Regions from separate parts of the Pseudomonas serbiensis genome, predicted to be linked through region 4. Evidence: predicted binding sites of a transcription regulator. Region 4 holds the regulator's gene; each other region holds the start of a gene.
What was found. The regulator sigma-54, encoded in region 4, starts transcription at its own class of promoters, with help from an activator protein. The targets are predictions, from matches to a motif close to ANTGGCATNNANNTTGCTNT.
Positions count from the first base shown of each region.

Region 1 (3,895 bases), on a different contig from region 4:
AAAAAACGATCGATGCTGTCGCGAAAGTGTTGTGACTGCTTGTAGCTGCGTTTGAACATATAAAAGCCGCCTATAAAGGCTCCTATAATGGCAAGCCACCAGCTCTGCACGAACTCTGAAAGTCCAATAACCATAAGGGTGAAAGTCGGTAGCTGCGCGCCCAAACCCGCAAAGATGCTCTGGAATTGCGGCACAACCTTGATAAGCAAAATGCCTGTAACAATCACGGCTACTACCATGACGGCAATGGGGTAGGTCATTGCCTTCTTGATCTTGGACTTGAGTGCCTCGGTCTTTTCCTTATAGGTGGCAACCCGATCCAGCAGACTTTCAAGCGCGCCGGCCTGCTCACCAGCATCCACCAGATTGCAGTACAGATCGTCGAAGTATTCGGGCTTTTGCCGCAAAGCCGTTGCCAGACTGTTACCTGCCGAGACTTCCTGTTTCAGGAAGTCCACCAGCGACCGCATATTCGGGTTTTCGGCACCCTCGCTGATGATGTCGAACGAGTGTAGCAGCGGAACCCCCGCTTTCATCATCGTTGCCATTTGCCGTGAGAAAAAGGCGATATCCAGCGGTTTGATCTTCTTGCCTTTACCGAATAGCGAGACGGCTTTTTTGCGTACCTTGGTGGGGTTAATGCCTTGCTTGCGCAACTGGGCCTTGATAAGTGCCGGGTTATGGCCGCTCAACTCACCACGCATTTTCGCGCCTTTCTTGTCCAGGCCTTCCCACGTGTAAACAGTGACTTTGACTGCCTTGCTAGCCATGTTTAATCCTTGGTCACGCGGTTGACTTCTTCAAGACTGGTAATGCCCTGCATGGCTTTGTGCAAGCCAGAAGTGCGTAAATCACTGAAGCCGTCCTTGCGCATCTGTTTTGAAATGTCCAATGCGTTGCCTTCTTCCATGATGATGCGTTCCAGCTCCGGTGTTTTCTTGACCACTTCGTAAATACCGACCCGGCCTCTATAGCCGCCATTGCAGTTATCGCAGCCAACGGGGCCGTAGATCTTGAACTTGCCGATTTCCGATTCCGGGAAGCCTTCCTTGAGCAGGGTTTCCCGTGGAACATCGATCTCTTTTTTGCAGTGAGGGCAGAGTTTACGGGCCAGGCGCTGGGCAATGATCAGGTTGATAGCCGTGGCAATGTTAAAGGCTGCGACGCCCATATGGTGCAGGCGTGTTAGCGTTTCCGCCGCGCTATTGGTGTGCAGGGTGGAAAGCACCATATGGCCGGTCTGGGAGGCCTTGATCGCGATTTCTGCAGTTTCCAGGTCGCGGATCTCGCCCACCATGATGACGTCCGGGTCCTGACGCAAAAAGGCCCGTAGCGCCTGGGAAAAGTCCATGCCCTGGCGCGGGTTGACGTTGACCTGATTGATGCCTTCCAGGTTGATTTCCACAGGGTCTTCGGCGGTAGAAATATTGATATCCACGGTATTGAGGATATTCAGGCCGGTATAGAGCGAAACGGTTTTACCCGAGCCTGTCGGGCCTGTGACCAGGATCATCCCTTGCGGCTGTTTGAGAGCTTCCAGATAAAGAGCCTTTTGCTCCGGCTCATACCCCAGCGCATCGATACCCATCTGGGCGCTGGTGGGGTCTAGGATCCGCATCACGATCTTTTCGCCCCACAGCGTCGGCAGGGTGTTCATACGAAAATCGATGGCCTTGCTTTTGGATACGCGCAGTTTGACCCGACCATCCTGAGGTTTGCGCCGCTCCGAGATATCCAGGCTGGCCATGACTTTCAGGCGTGCGGCAATCCGGCTTGCCAGATGGATAGGCGGTTTGGCGGCCTCGTGCAAAATGCCATCGGTACGAAAGCGCACGCGAAAGACTTTTTCGTACGGCTCGAAGTGCAGGTCTGAAGACCCAAGGCGTATGGCGTCCATAAGCATCTTGTTGACGAAGCGCACCACCGGAGCATCATCGGCGTCACCTTGTCCGCTAAGGGTGGTCTCTTTTCCGGTATCGACAGGTTCGAGATCAAGGCCCAGATCCACATCGGACATGTCTCCCAAGCCCATGCCAGAGTCAAAGAGCTTATCAATGGCGTCGCTAAGCTTGTCGTCCTCTACCAGAATCGCTTCGGTATTGAGGCCTGTGCTGAACTGTATATCGGTCACGGCTTGATGGTTGGTGGGGTCCGATACGCCCACGAACAGCTTGTTGCCGCGCCGCCATAAAGGCAGGGCATGATGCTGGCGCACCAGCTTTTCACTGACCAGTCCCTTGGGCTGGCTTTCCTTGTCCAGGCAGTTGAGGTCGAGAAAGGGCACGCCGAACTGATCGGATGCCAACTCTGCCAGCACCAGACTTTTAACCAGTTTGTTCTGTACCAGATAGCTGACCAACGAAATCTTGTCGCGCCGTGCCTGTTGGTAAGCCTGCTGCGCAGTTTTTTCAGTGAGAAGCTCGGCTTCGACCAATTGCTTGGCAAGACCGGTGAGGACGACATCAGACATAAAACCACCAGACACAGACAGTGTGAGGTTTATAGCGCAGTCGGGCTGTGCTGCCAAATGGCAGTGTGGCATGTGACGAAAATTGTCAGTTTCTGATGATTTCTGAAGGTTGAAATGTTGAAGAGAAGTTGATTTTGGTCAATGACTTGAGGCTTGGCTTGCGTTGGCACGGCCTATGCTTTTACCCAGGTAAGGCACCTAAAAAATTGACGCCTCGGAGAAGTACATGAAAACAGTACAAAAAGGTTTTACGCTCATCGAGCTCATGATCGTTGTGGCTATCGTCGGTATTCTTGCAGCGGTGGCCATCCCTGCATATCAGGACTACACAATCCGTGCTCAAGTAGCGGAGCTTGCTGCGCTCACGGATGGTGCTAAGGTTGCCGTTACTGAATCTTTCCAGACAACTGGCGTGCTTCCCGCCGATAACGCTGCTGCAGGATATGGCGGCGCATCTGGCACTTACACTGCAAGTGTTACAATCGCGAACGGTGTTATTACTGCGCTTTCACGTAACGATGCGCCTGTTAACACGGTAATTCGCAACCAGACTTTCGTGTTGAGTCCTGTCACCGCCGGCACTACTAACAACACTATTAACTGGACATGCAATACGGGCACAATCATTGCCCAGTACCGTCCAGCTAACTGCCGTTGAATCACAGTCGAAGCAACGGCTGTATCTGACGGCATAAAACCAAAAGCCCGATCATCACTGATCGGGCTTTTGGTTTCTGTACTTCCCGGTAGGAGCGAATTCATTCGCGAGACGGCACACCCCAAACGCCATATCTCTGCCGGATGAACTTGCCCGTCGCAAATAAATTCCTACCCCCTCACAACCCCATCCACCCGCGGCTGCTTGCGAAACCGGCGCTTGACCACAATCACCACGACCAGCACCAGCAGAATCAGCACGCTGAAGAAGATCGCGTTGAAGATCGGGAACGGTTGGTCGCGGTTGCTGGTGATTTCGATCTCGGTGATGTTGGGGAACATCGACAGGATCTGGATGCGCCAGCCGTAGTAGCGGATCAGTGCCAGTTGCTGCGAGTCACGGGAATAGCCCTGGGCCTTGGCCTGGATATCTGCCGAGTCGAACTTGAAGTACCACGGGAAGCTCCAGCCGGTGTCTTCGTTGCGGTAGACCACGACTTTCTTGGTGTCCGGGTCTTCGGTGTTGATGAAGTAGACATCGCGGGTCGGGCCGTCGGCCACGTTGTCGGCGTTGATCACGCCGTCTGCGTCCATTCTTTTTACTTCCACACCCGTGACCATCACGACATCATGACGCGGCAAGACGTAGTAGAGGCTGAGTGCGCCGATCCCGAATGCAACGAAAACCAAAAGCCAAATCGACCGCTTGAGCCACTTCATGTCATTGTCCCCTAGTGAAAAATGGCGTGACTTTGCCCTAATCCGAAC
Region 1 is NZ_JAUQOO010000016.1:135,408-139,302, forward strand. It holds gene Q6A51_RS19755 (type II secretion system F family protein) at 1-770, opposite strand, end outside; gene pilB (type IV-A pilus assembly ATPase PilB) at 773-2,470, opposite strand; gene Q6A51_RS19765 (pilin) at 2,697-3,128, shown strand; gene Q6A51_RS19770 (DUF1523 family protein) at 3,299-3,847, opposite strand.
Region 1: the regulator sigma-54 is predicted to act here: its motif matches at 2,633-2,652, upstream of Q6A51_RS19765 (pilin).

Region 2 (3,895 bases), on a different contig from region 4:
TGATCAGTATGCTCAGTCGATTCGTGGCACTTCCGGCGGCACCAGTATTGGTAGTGGCGTGACCACGGCTGCCGTTTCTCAGCAGTTTGCCCAAGGCGGTCTTACCACTGGGACGGGTAACAGTCTGGACCTGGCAATCAACGGTAATGGCTTCTTCATGCTCAGCAACAGCGGCGAGACGCTCTATACCCGTGCCGGTGCATTCCGTACCGACAAGGATGGCTTCGTCGTCAATAGTGCGGGTATGAATCTTCAGGGTTACAACGTTGATGCGAACGGCAATGTTGCTGTTGGTGTCTCGGGCAACCTGAGGGTTGACAGTTCAAATCAGGCGGCGAGTCCGACCAGCATTATCACCAACGTCGCCAACCTTAATTCGACCTCTACAGTTCCGACTATCACGCCTTTCGATGCGACGAATACCAATAGCTATAACTTTACCTATAGCACCAAGGTCTTCGATTCTCAGGGTAACGAGCACTCTCTGGAAACTTACCTGGCTAAAACAGGTACCAACACCTGGGCCATGTATTCGCTGATCGATGGTCGCAGTATCAGCAACCCGGCCAGTACCACAGCTGACCGTAACGACCTGACTTTCGACACGTCCGGCAACATGGTCATCAATACGGCGGCAACCCCGTCTGTTCCGTCGGCCAGTACCAACGTTGCAGTCAATGCCGATGGTACTTTCCAGGTCAACAATTGGGTCCCTGCCATGCAAACCGGTACGGGTACCTCGGCGACCTGGGTTGCCAACGGTGCTGTTGGCGTCACTTCGGGTATCAGGCTGGACATGACTCAGGCTACCCAGACGGCTTCTGTTTCGGGTCCTATCACTCAGACCCAGAATGGTTATGCAGCCGGACAGATCAAGGATATGAGCGTGGATGCCAGTGGCAACCTGTTTGCGTCCTACACAAATGGTCAGTCGAAGGTGATTGGTCAGGTTTCTCTGACGACATTCGCCAACGTGCAGGGGCTCTCTCCGGCGGGTGGTACTAACTGGCGTGAAACCTTCGCCTCTGGTTTGCCTGTGACCGGTGTTCCGCAGTCAGGCACTCTGGGTTACATCACGGGCCAGGCGCTGGAAGACTCCAACGTCGATCTGACACTGGAGCTGGTCAACCTGATCAAGGCGCAAAGCAACTATCAGGCGAATGCGAAAACCATTTCGACTGAAAGCACCATCATGCAGACCACTATTCAGATGACCTGATAATCAGGTTTGATGAAGTGTTGAAGAAAGCCCCTTGCGAGGGGCTTTCTTGTTTGTGGCGGTTGTGAAATCCGATGCAGGGAGCGCTTTTCGGGGTGCTGTTCAGACCGAGCAGTCGGACTTGATAAACGAGCCGTTCAGTCGTTTCCATCCCGGTCCCGGGCTGGTCTGGGCGCAGACGATCCTGCTGTCGCCCTGCCATCTGTAATAAGGCGCAGGAGCGGCCTGGGCGAGGAGGGGGCTGGTCATCAGCAGGGCTGCAATGCTGGCGAGAAGACGCGCTCGAAAGTGCATGACGATTCCCGTTATGTGGGTTCCCGGCAAGATTATCACCCTCGTCAGGCGTATCGGTCAGGGTGAGCGAAGTTTTTTTGGCGGTGTGTCAGGCGGGTTGGCTGGGTGGCGGCAATCTACCGCCGCTCTTGTGTGGCGCGGTGCCGAAGGTTGTCCGGCATGCTCCGGTTTTTACAAGAGAATCAGGCGTTTGTATCCATTCTGAAAAGTTGGTTCAAAAATTGCTTTCTCCCATGCAGAACAGCTACAGGCGGCAAGCGTCTGTCGGAGGAGGAAGACTGTGGACAAGTTGCTTTATGTCGCAATGAGCGGGGCGTCTGAAAACGCTCAGTCGCAAAAGGTTCATGCCAACAACCTGGCTAACGTATCGACCAATGGCTTCATGCGCGACCTGCAACAGGCCCGTTCGATGCCGGTATTTGGCGAGGTCATGCCTTCGCGTGCCTATGCGATGGGCGAACGTCCGGGTACTGACTTTTCCGGTGGCGCGCTGGTCCAGACCGGTCGTGAGCTGGATGTCGCCGTCAAGGGTGATGGCTGGATTGCGGTTCAGACTGCCGATGGTGGTGAGGCCTATACCCGCAGTGCCGGCATGAATATCGATGCTCTGGGTGTGCTGCGCAACGGCAGTGGTTTGCCGGTCATGGGCAACGGCGGGCCGATTGCCGTGCCGCCTGAGCAGCAGATCGAAATCGGTGCCGACGGCACGATCAGTATTCGCTCGATGGGTGAAAGCCCGCAGGTCATGGCGGAAGTTGACCGTATCAAGCTGGTCAACCCTGACCTGAGCACCATGGAAAAAGGCCCTGACGGTTTGATCCACACCAAGAGTGGCCAGGCTGCGCCGGTCGACGCCAATGTGCGTGTCGAGTCCGGCTTTCTGCAGGCGAGCAACGTCAATGCCGTGGAGGAAATGACCTCGGTACTGGCCTTGGCCCGGCAGTTTGAATTGCACGTCAAAATGATGAAAACAGCTGAAGAAGATGATCAGGCGATGGCTCGCGTCTTGCAACTTGGCTAACCATTGACAGCTTGCGTCGACAATCCGGCGCTTGAGGAGAAAACGAATGCTTCCTGCACTATATGTTGCGAAAACCGGCCTCGCTGCTCAGGACACCAACCTGACCACAATCTCCAACAACCTGGCGAACGTTTCGACCACAGGTTTCAAGAGTGATCGTGCCGAATTCCAGGATTTGCTCTATCAGATCAAGCGTCAGCCAGGTGCTCAGTCGACCCAGGACAGCGAACTGCCGTCCGGTCTGCAACTGGGTACCGGTGTGCGCATTGTCGGCACGCAAAAGAACTTCACCGCAGGCAGCCTGCAAACCACGGAAAACCCTCTGGACCTGGCAATCAATGGTCGCGGTTTCTTCCAGATCTCGCAGCCTGACGGCACCATCGCCTACAGCCGCGACGGTACTTTCCACCTGGATGCCAACGGCCAGATCGTGACTGCCAATGGCTATGCCCTGGAGCCTGCGATTGTCGTTCCACAAAACGCCCAGACCTTCACGGTCGGTCAGGACGGTACTGTTTCGATCACTGTGGCGGGTGCTACTGCAACGCCGCAGGTCATCGGCAATATTCAGACTGCCGAGTTCATCAACCCGGCCGGTCTGCAGGCCATTGGCGGCAACCTGTACCTGGAAACCGGTTCCAGCGGCGCGCCTCAAGTGGGTACTCCTGGCTTGAACGGTCTGGGTACGACCCTGCAGAACACTCTCGAAAACTCCAACGTGAGCACGGTTGAAGAGCTGGTCAACATGATCACCACTCAGCGCGCCTACGAGATGAACTCCAAAGTGATCTCCACTGCCGACCAGATGTTGCAGAACCTGACTCAGAATCTGTAAGACCCTGATGTATCTGCTCAAATCGACAGGGCGCCCGATCGGCGCCTGCTACACCGCGAGGTTTCAAGTGTCATGAAACGCCTTAGTGTTCTGCGTTTTTCAGTATTGATCGCCCCTTTGTGCGGGATCGCTTTGCTGTCAGGCTGTGTGGCGCCTTCTGCCAAGCCTAATGACCCTTATTACGCGCCGGTGTTGCCGCGCACGCCCATGTCTGCCGCTGCCAACAATGGCGCGATCTATCAGGCCGGTTTCGAGCAGAACCTGTACGGCGACCGCAAGGCCTTCCGGGTGGGTGACATCATCACCATCACGCTTTCCGAGCGTATGGCTTCCAGCAAGGCTGCCAGTTCTGCCATTACCAAGGACAGCACTGCCAACCTGGGTCTGACTTCGTTGTTCGGTTCCGGGTTGACGACCAATAACCCGATCGGCAGTAACGACCTGAGTCTCAATGCCGGCTACACGGGCGCACGTTCTACCGCAGGTCAGGGGCAGGCCGCCCAGAGCAACAGCCTGACCGGTTCGG
Region 2 is NZ_JAUQOO010000003.1:300,373-304,267, reverse strand. It holds gene flgE (flagellar hook protein FlgE) at 1-1,219, shown strand, start outside; gene Q6A51_RS06280 (hypothetical protein) at 1,322-1,513, opposite strand; gene Q6A51_RS06275 (flagellar basal body rod protein FlgF) at 1,794-2,534, shown strand; gene flgG (flagellar basal-body rod protein FlgG) at 2,581-3,369, shown strand; gene flgH (flagellar basal body L-ring protein FlgH) at 3,442-3,895, shown strand, end outside.
Region 2: the regulator sigma-54 is predicted to act here: its motif matches at 1,722-1,741, upstream of Q6A51_RS06275 (flagellar basal body rod protein FlgF).

Region 3 (3,895 bases), on a different contig from region 4:
CAGAACGGAGTCGACCATCGACATCACGCGCTCTACTTCACCACCGAAGTCGGCGTGGCCAGGGGTGTCCACGATGTTGATGTGGTAGCCATTCCAGTTGATCGCGGTGTTCTTCGCGAGAATGGTAATACCGCGCTCTTTCTCCTGGTCGTTGGAGTCCATGACGCGCTCGTCGTTGAGCTCGTTACGCTCCAGAGTGCCGGACTGACGCAGAAGTTTGTCTACCAGGGTAGTTTTGCCATGGTCAACGTGAGCAATGATGGCGATGTTACGTAGATTTTCGATCACTTGTGTATCTCGATCAGAGGATTCGGTGAGCTGACTGTTGTCAGGCAGCAATTAACATTGAGTCGGCAAAAGCCGTTACGGCTTGACGACTGGTGTCGGGGGGCCGGTGACGCAAGCCACAGGCAAACAGCCCCGGGCACTTAGCTCGGTCGATAAACGCGCACATTGGCATGCCCCTCACTGAGCAGATGGTGAGCATGCAGGCGACTCATGACGCCTTTGTCGCAATACAACAGGTACTGGCGCGTGTTATCCAGTTCCTTGAAGCGGCTGTTCAATGCATAGAACGGCAGCGTCTGTATTTCTATGCCCGGCACTTCCAGCGGCAGGTCTTCCTGGGCATCCGGGTGACGGATGTCGATGATGACCTGGCTGGCCAGCGCCTGGCTGACTTCCTCTATTTCGACATTCTGGCTCAGATCGTCGATCACCCGATCGATGGTCACCAGCCTGGCACGCTCGAGCGCTCGCTCGAGAACAGCCATGTCAAACTGCTTCTCTTCGTACTCAACGCGGTTACGCTTGGCGTTGGTCTTGGGGTTGACCGAAATCACCCCGCAATATTCAGGCATGTGCCGGGCGAATTCGGCAGTGCCGATTTCAGTCGCCAGATCGACGATGTCCTGCTTGTGGCTGGCAATCAGTGGCCGCAGCACCAGTTTGTCGGTAGCCGAATCGATGACCGAAAGATTGGGCAGCGTCTGGCTGGACACCTGCGAAATCGCTTCACCGGTCACCAGCACATCGATTTCGAGACGGTCGGCAACAGATGAGGCAGCGCGTAACATCATACGCTTCAAAACTACACCCATATGACTGTTATCGACTTTCTGCAGAATTTCTCCCAGAACTTCCTCGAAAGGCACGCTGACAAACAGCACTCGCTGGGAACTGCCGTACTTCTTCCAGATGAAATGGGCGACTTCCATAACACCCAGCTCATGAGCGCGGCCACCCAGATTAAAGAAGCAGAAGTGCGCCATGAGGCCACGACGCATGATCTGGTAAGCCGCAACGGTCGAGTCGAAACCGCCCGACATGAGGACCAGGGTCTGCTCCAGCGCGCCCAGCGGATAACCGCCCATGCCCTGATGCTGGTCATGAATGACAAACAGACGCTGGTCGCGGATTTCCATACGCACGACGAGTTCGGGCTTTCGCAGCTCGATACCGGCAGCGCCGCACTGCTGGCGCAACTTGCTGCCGACGTATTTTTCGACGTCCATGGAGCTGAAATCATGCCGCCCTGCACGCTTGCAGCGCACCGAAAACATCTTGCCGGGCAGCAGGTCGCCGTAATGCGTCCTGCATTTGGCAACGATGTCATCCAGATCACCCAGCGGATACTCGGCAACCTGCAGGAAATTGGCGATACCCGGCATGCAGCTCAGGCGCTCGGTGATGCCCTGCAGGACTTTGGGATCGGTCAGCCTTGTTTCGACCTCAAGATTGTCCCATACGCCACCCACGACAATGTCCGCGTCCAGTTCCCGGAGCACGGTACGAATGTTCTTGGCCAGCTGGCGGATGAACTTCTTGCGCACCGGCGGGCTTTTGATGGTGATTTCGGGAAAAACTTTAACGATTAGCTTCATGGAAACGGTACGTGAGGTGCCGGCCGAAAAAGGGGGGCGCGGATTATAGCGGAAATTGCTCAAGGTTTAACCAGTTATCGTACTACCAATCATCGTCGCACCAAAAAAGCACGCCAAGGCATTTTAAAGCCCCATAAAGGTGCGTCATTTTGCCGATAAATCCGTTTTTGACTCCGAAAAGGCTCTGTTTGGGGCGAAAAACCCAACTCGGGGCACTGGCATGCAAATTGCTCCCTTGTGAGGCAGGTTGCCTTGGCAGAGTATCTGCGCCGGCATCACCCAAATTTAAGGGGCCATAACCATAACCAGGCCCTAGCCACCCGGAGGACACCATGTCGAAGTCGGTTCAACTCATCAAAGATCATGACGTTAAATGGATTGATCTGCGCTTCACTGACACCAAAGGCAAGCAGCAACACGTCACGATGCCTGCTCGCGACGCGCTGGACGACGACTTCTTCGAAGTCGGCAAGATGTTCGACGGTTCCTCCATCGAAGGCTGGAAAGGCATCGAAGCTTCCGACATGATCCTGCTGCCGGACGACGACTCCGCCGTGCTGGACCCATTCACCGAAGAGCCGACCCTGATCCTGGTCTGCGACATCATCGAACCTTCGACCATGCAAGGCTACGATCGCGACCCACGCGCCATCGCTCACCGGGCAGAGGAATACCTGAAGACTACCGGTATCGGTGACACCGTATTCGTCGGTCCGGAGCCTGAGTTCTTCATCTTCGACTCGGTCAAATACAAGTCCGACATCTCCGGCTCCATGTTCAAGATCTTCTCCGAGCAAGGCTCGTGGATGACTGACCAGGACGTGGAAGGCGGCAACAAAGGCCACCGTCCAGGTATCAAAGGCGGCTACTTCCCGGTTCCACCGGTCGACCACGACCACGAAATCCGCACCGCAATGTGCAACGCTCTGGAAGAAATGGGCCAGATCGTCGAAGTTCACCACCACGAAGTGGCAACTGCCGGCCAGAACGAAATCGGCGTCAAGTTCAACACCCTGGTGAAGAAAGCTGACGAAGTTCAAACCCTGAAATACGTTGTTCACAACGTAGCCGATGCCTATGGCCGCACTGCGACCTTCATGCCGAAGCCTCTGTACGGCGACAACGGTTCGGGCATGCACGTTCACCTGTCCATCGCCAAAGATGGCAAGAACACCTTCGCTGGCGAAGGCTATGCCGGCCTGTCCGACACCGCTCTGTACTTCATCGGCGGTATCATCAAGCACGGTAAGGCTCTGAACGGCTTCACCAACCCGTCGACCAACTCCTACAAGCGTCTGGTCCCAGGTTTCGAAGCTCCGGTAATGCTGGCCTACTCGGCTCGCAACCGTTCCGCTTCGATCCGTATTCCTTACGTCTCCAGCCCACGCGGCCGTCGTATCGAAGCCCGCTTCCCGGATCCAGCAGCCAACCCGTACCTGGCATTCGCTGCACTGTTGATGGCTGGCCTGGACGGCATCCAGAACAAGATCCACCCTGGCGATGCAGCTGACAAGAACCTGTATGACCTGCCGCCTGAAGAGGCGAAAGAGATCCCACAAGTTTGCGGCAGCCTGAAAGAAGCCCTGGAAGAGCTGGACAAAGGTCGTGCGTTCCTGACCAAAGGCGGCGTTTTCAGCGACGACTTCATCGACGCTTACATCGACCTGAAAAGCGAAGAAGAAATCAAGGTACGTACTTTCGTACACCCACTGGAATACGAGCTGTACTACAGCTGCTAATCCAGTTGCGCCAGCATTGATGGCGTAAATGAGGCCTCCTTCGGGAGGCCTTTTTCATGCCCGCGCTTTTTTACTGACATGTAGTAAATACTTAGCACCTTGCTGCCCGAGCTTTTTGGAATCCTTGCGTTTCGCCTTGAAATCTATCAATCGCAAAACCGGGGGTCTCCATGAACATCAAAATCCTGCTGGTCGTCGCCAGCTTGTTATTGGGCAACATGGCTTTCGCTGACAAAAGCATGCAGGGCACAAACCAACCCACATCCCGGACAT
Region 3 is NZ_JAUQOO010000006.1:76,827-80,721, reverse strand. It holds gene typA (translational GTPase TypA) at 1-288, opposite strand, end outside; gene thiI (tRNA uracil 4-sulfurtransferase ThiI) at 429-1,883, opposite strand; gene glnA (glutamate--ammonia ligase) at 2,216-3,622, shown strand; gene Q6A51_RS09880 (cupin domain-containing protein) at 3,793-3,895, shown strand, end outside.
Region 3: the regulator sigma-54 is predicted to act here: its motif matches at 2,098-2,117, upstream of glnA (glutamate--ammonia ligase).

Region 4 (3,895 bases):
CGATGATCGGCCCCAGCAACGTCGTTTCGTCGTGTATGGCCTCGGCCAATGAGCGATTGGCTGTGCTCAGGGGGTGACGACGGCGTGTTTCGGAGAACCGCTTGAGCAAGGTCGCTTCGTCGGCATCCAGATAAAGAATGTCGCACTGGATATTGCGTGCACGAACCTCGGCAAGCATTTGCGGGAAGCGCGTCAAGTGGCTCGGGAGGTTGCGTGCATCAATGGACACCGCCAGCAGCGGTTCGGCCAGTTCGGTGTTTATCAGGGCGCGTTCGGCCAGTTCAGGCAGCAGGCCGGCAGGGAGGTTGTCAACGCAATAGAAACCGTTGTCCTCCAGTACATCCAGAGCTGTGCTCTTGCCGGAGCCTGAGCGACCACTGACGACGATCATGCGCATGATCAGTTACCGTTCTGTACGTCCAGCACCACTTTATAAAGCGTTTCACCGCTTTCGGCACTGCGTAGGCGGTCACGTACTTCTGTGCGGTCAAGCATACTGGCTATCTGGCGCAGCAGCTCCAGGTGTTCATCGGTAGCAGCTTCCGGGACGAGCAGGACGAATAGCAGGTCTACCGGGGCGCCATCGATGGCGTCGAAATCGATGGGGGATTCCAGGCGCATAACAGCGCTGACAGGCGTTTCACAGCCTGCAAGGCGGCAATGGGGGATGGCAATGCCGTTGCCGAAACCGGTAGATCCCAGTTTTTCGCGGGCAACAAGGCTTTCAAACACACTTTGCTGATCCATGCTCGGTACTTCACGACCGATCAGGTTGGCAATTTGTTCGAGTACACGTTTTTTACTGCCGCCCGACACGTTCACGCATGAACGGCCGGGGGTCAGGATATTTTCAAGTCGGATCATTGGGATGAGTGTCAGCGAGCTGTCGCACCTTTAAGGATGTTCTGCTGCTTCTCCTTATGCTTGAGCAATTGTCTGTCGAGCTTATCAGTGAGAAGGTCGATTGCCGCGTACATGTCGTCATGTTCGGCGTTGGCTACGACCTCTCCACCATGGATGTGCAGAGTGGCTTCGATTTTCTGTTTCAGCTTCTCGACAGCCAGCGTGACCTGCACATTAGTAATCTTGTCAAAATGCCCTTCGAGCTTCTTGAGCTTGAGCTCAACGTATTCACGAAGGGGCTTGGTCACTTCCAGTTGGTGTCCACTGATATTGACTTGCATACAGCTTTCTCCTTTGCCAGTGCATAAAGAGGCAGGTGTTGAGTCCTGCCGCTGGAACGCTGTGGCTCTGCCTGCATCACATCAGTCGCTTGCGTTCACTCGAAGGTGCAATCCCCAGTGATTCGCGGTACTTGGCAACTGTGCGACGGGCTACTTGAATGCCTTGTGCCTCCAGTAAACCAGCGATCTTGCTATCACTCAACGGCTTTTTCTGATTTTCGGCAGCAACCAGTTTTTTAATGATTGCGCGGATAGCTGTCGAAGAGCATTCGCCGCCTTCGGAGGTGCTTACGTGGCTGGAAAAGAAGTATTTCAGCTCGTAAATGCCCCTTGGGGTGTGCATGAACTTCTGAGTGGTCACGCGGGAAATCGTCGACTCGTGCATGCCTACCGCTTCGGCGATGTCATGCAGGACGAGCGGTTTCATGGCCTCATCGCCGTATTCGAGAAAACCGCGCTGGTGCTCGACGATCTGGGTGGCAACCTTCATCAGTGTTTCGTTGCGGCTTTGCAGGCTCTTGATGAACCAGCGTGCTTCCTGCAACTGGTTGCGCATGAAGGTGTTGTCGGCGCTGGTGTCGGCACGGCGCACGAATCCGGCGTACTGAGGGTTGACGCGCAGGCGCGGTACCGACTCCTGATTCAGCTCTACCAGCCAGCGTTCGTTGTCCTTGCGTACGATCACGTCGGGCACGACGTATTCGGCTTCTGTGGACTCGATCTGGGAGCCGGGGCGAGGATTAAGGCTCTGGACCAGTTCGATGACCTGGCGCAGTTCGTCTTCCTTGAGCTTCATGCGGCGCATGAGCTGCGTATAGTCGCGGCTGCCCAGCAGATCGATGTAGTCGGTTACCAGGCGCTGTGCTTCTGCGAGCCAGCGGGTTTTTACCGGCAACTGACGCAGTTGCAGCAACAGGCATTCGCTCAGGTTGCGAGCGCCGATACCAGCGGGTTCAAATTGCTGAATGCGGTGCAGAACGGCTTCGATTTCGTCGAGTTCGATATCCAGTTCGGGGTCGAAGGCTTCGACTATCTCTTCGAGGGTTTCGTCGAGATAACCCTGGTTATTGATGCAGTCGATCAGGGTGACGGCAATCAGCCGGTCCTTGTCGGACATCGGCGCGACATTCAATTGCCATAGCAGGTGGCTTTGCAGGCTTTCGCCAGCGGATGTACGGGTGGTGAAGTCCCATTCATCGTCATCGTTGCTGGGCAGGCTGCTGGCGCTGGTCTGATAGACATCTTCCCAGGCGGTGTCGACAGGTAATTCGTTTGGAATGCGTTCGTTCCACTCGCCGTCTTCCAGGTTATCCACAGTCGGTGCGGTTTCCTGGTAGCTGGGTTCCTGAACGTCTGTATTGGGCTTTTGCTCGATGTTGTCAGCCAGAGGGTCGGAGTTGTCGAAGTCGTCGCCTTCTTCCTGACGTTCCAGCATAGGGTTGGATTCCAGTGCTTCCTGAATCTCTTGCTGGAGGTCCAGGGTCGATAACTGGAGCAAGCGGATAGCCTGTTGCAGCTGCGGCGTCATCGTCAGCTGCTGGCCCATTCTCAAGACTAGCGATGGTTTCATGGCAGGGGCTAAACACCTTATTCGCCGGCGCACATGCGCCATCCACTACAGGGCGCCGAAGCGCCAGCTTAAGCAAGTTATATGCCTGAATCTGAAGTGTTTGCCTAGAGCATCATGACAAAAAATGCATTGTCAACAGGATGTCCAGGCAAAGCTCGCATCAAAAGAGCTCACACAGGGTCGACTACAGGCGGAACTCGTGGCCGAGGTAGACTTCTTTCACCAACTGGTTGGCCAGAATGGTTTGCGAGTCGCCTTCGGCAATCAGTTGTCCATCGTTGACGATGTAAGCGGTTTCGCAGATATCCAGGGTTTCGCGGACGTTGTGATCGGTGATCAGCACGCCGATGCCCTTGGCTTTCAGGTGATGAATGATCTGTTTGATATCGCCCACCGAGATGGGGTCAACGCCTGCGAAAGGCTCATCGAGCAGGATGAACTTGGGGGCGGTGGCCAGTGCGCGGGCAATTTCCACGCGGCGACGTTCGCCACCCGAAAGGCTCATGCCCAGGTTGTCGCGGATATGGGTGATGTGGAATTCCTGAAGCAGGCTTTCCAGCTCCTTGCGACGTGCAGCGCCGTCGAGTTCCTTGCGGGTTTCAAGGATGGCCATGATGTTGTCGGCCACGGACAGCTTGCGGAAGATCGAGGCTTCCTGTGGCAGGTAGCCAATACCGGCACGGGCGCGACCGTGCATCGGCTGGTGGCTGACATCGAGGTCATCGATCAGGACGCGGCCCTGATCGGCCTGTACCAGGCCGACAATCATGTAGAAGCAGGTCGTCTTGCCTGCACCGTTAGGGCCGAGCAAGCCTACGATCTGACCGCTGTCGATGGACAGGCTGACATCGCGTACGACCTGACGACTCTTGTAGCTTTTAGCCAGGTGCTGGGCTTTAAGCGTCGCCATTTACTGGGCCTTCTGCTGTTCGGTTTTCTTTTTGGGCTGGATGACCATGTCGATCCGCGGGCGTGGCGCAGTCACTTTGGAGCCGCCATTGGCGCGGCCGGCAGTGACGATCTGCTTCACGGTGTCGTAGACGATCTTCTCGCCTTCGGAGGTGTTGCCGTCATTGATGACCTTGGCCTTGTCGATCAGCACGATGCGGTCTTGTGCCGCGTAATACTGGATGGTCACGCC
Region 4 is NZ_JAUQOO010000013.1:25,490-29,384, forward strand. It holds gene rapZ (RNase adapter RapZ) at 1-397, opposite strand, end outside; gene ptsN (PTS IIA-like nitrogen regulatory protein PtsN) at 400-864, opposite strand; gene hpf (ribosome hibernation-promoting factor, HPF/YfiA family) at 876-1,184, opposite strand; gene Q6A51_RS17035 (RNA polymerase factor sigma-54) at 1,261-2,754, opposite strand; gene lptB (LPS export ABC transporter ATP-binding protein) at 2,939-3,664, opposite strand; gene lptA (lipopolysaccharide transport periplasmic protein LptA) at 3,665-3,895, opposite strand, start outside.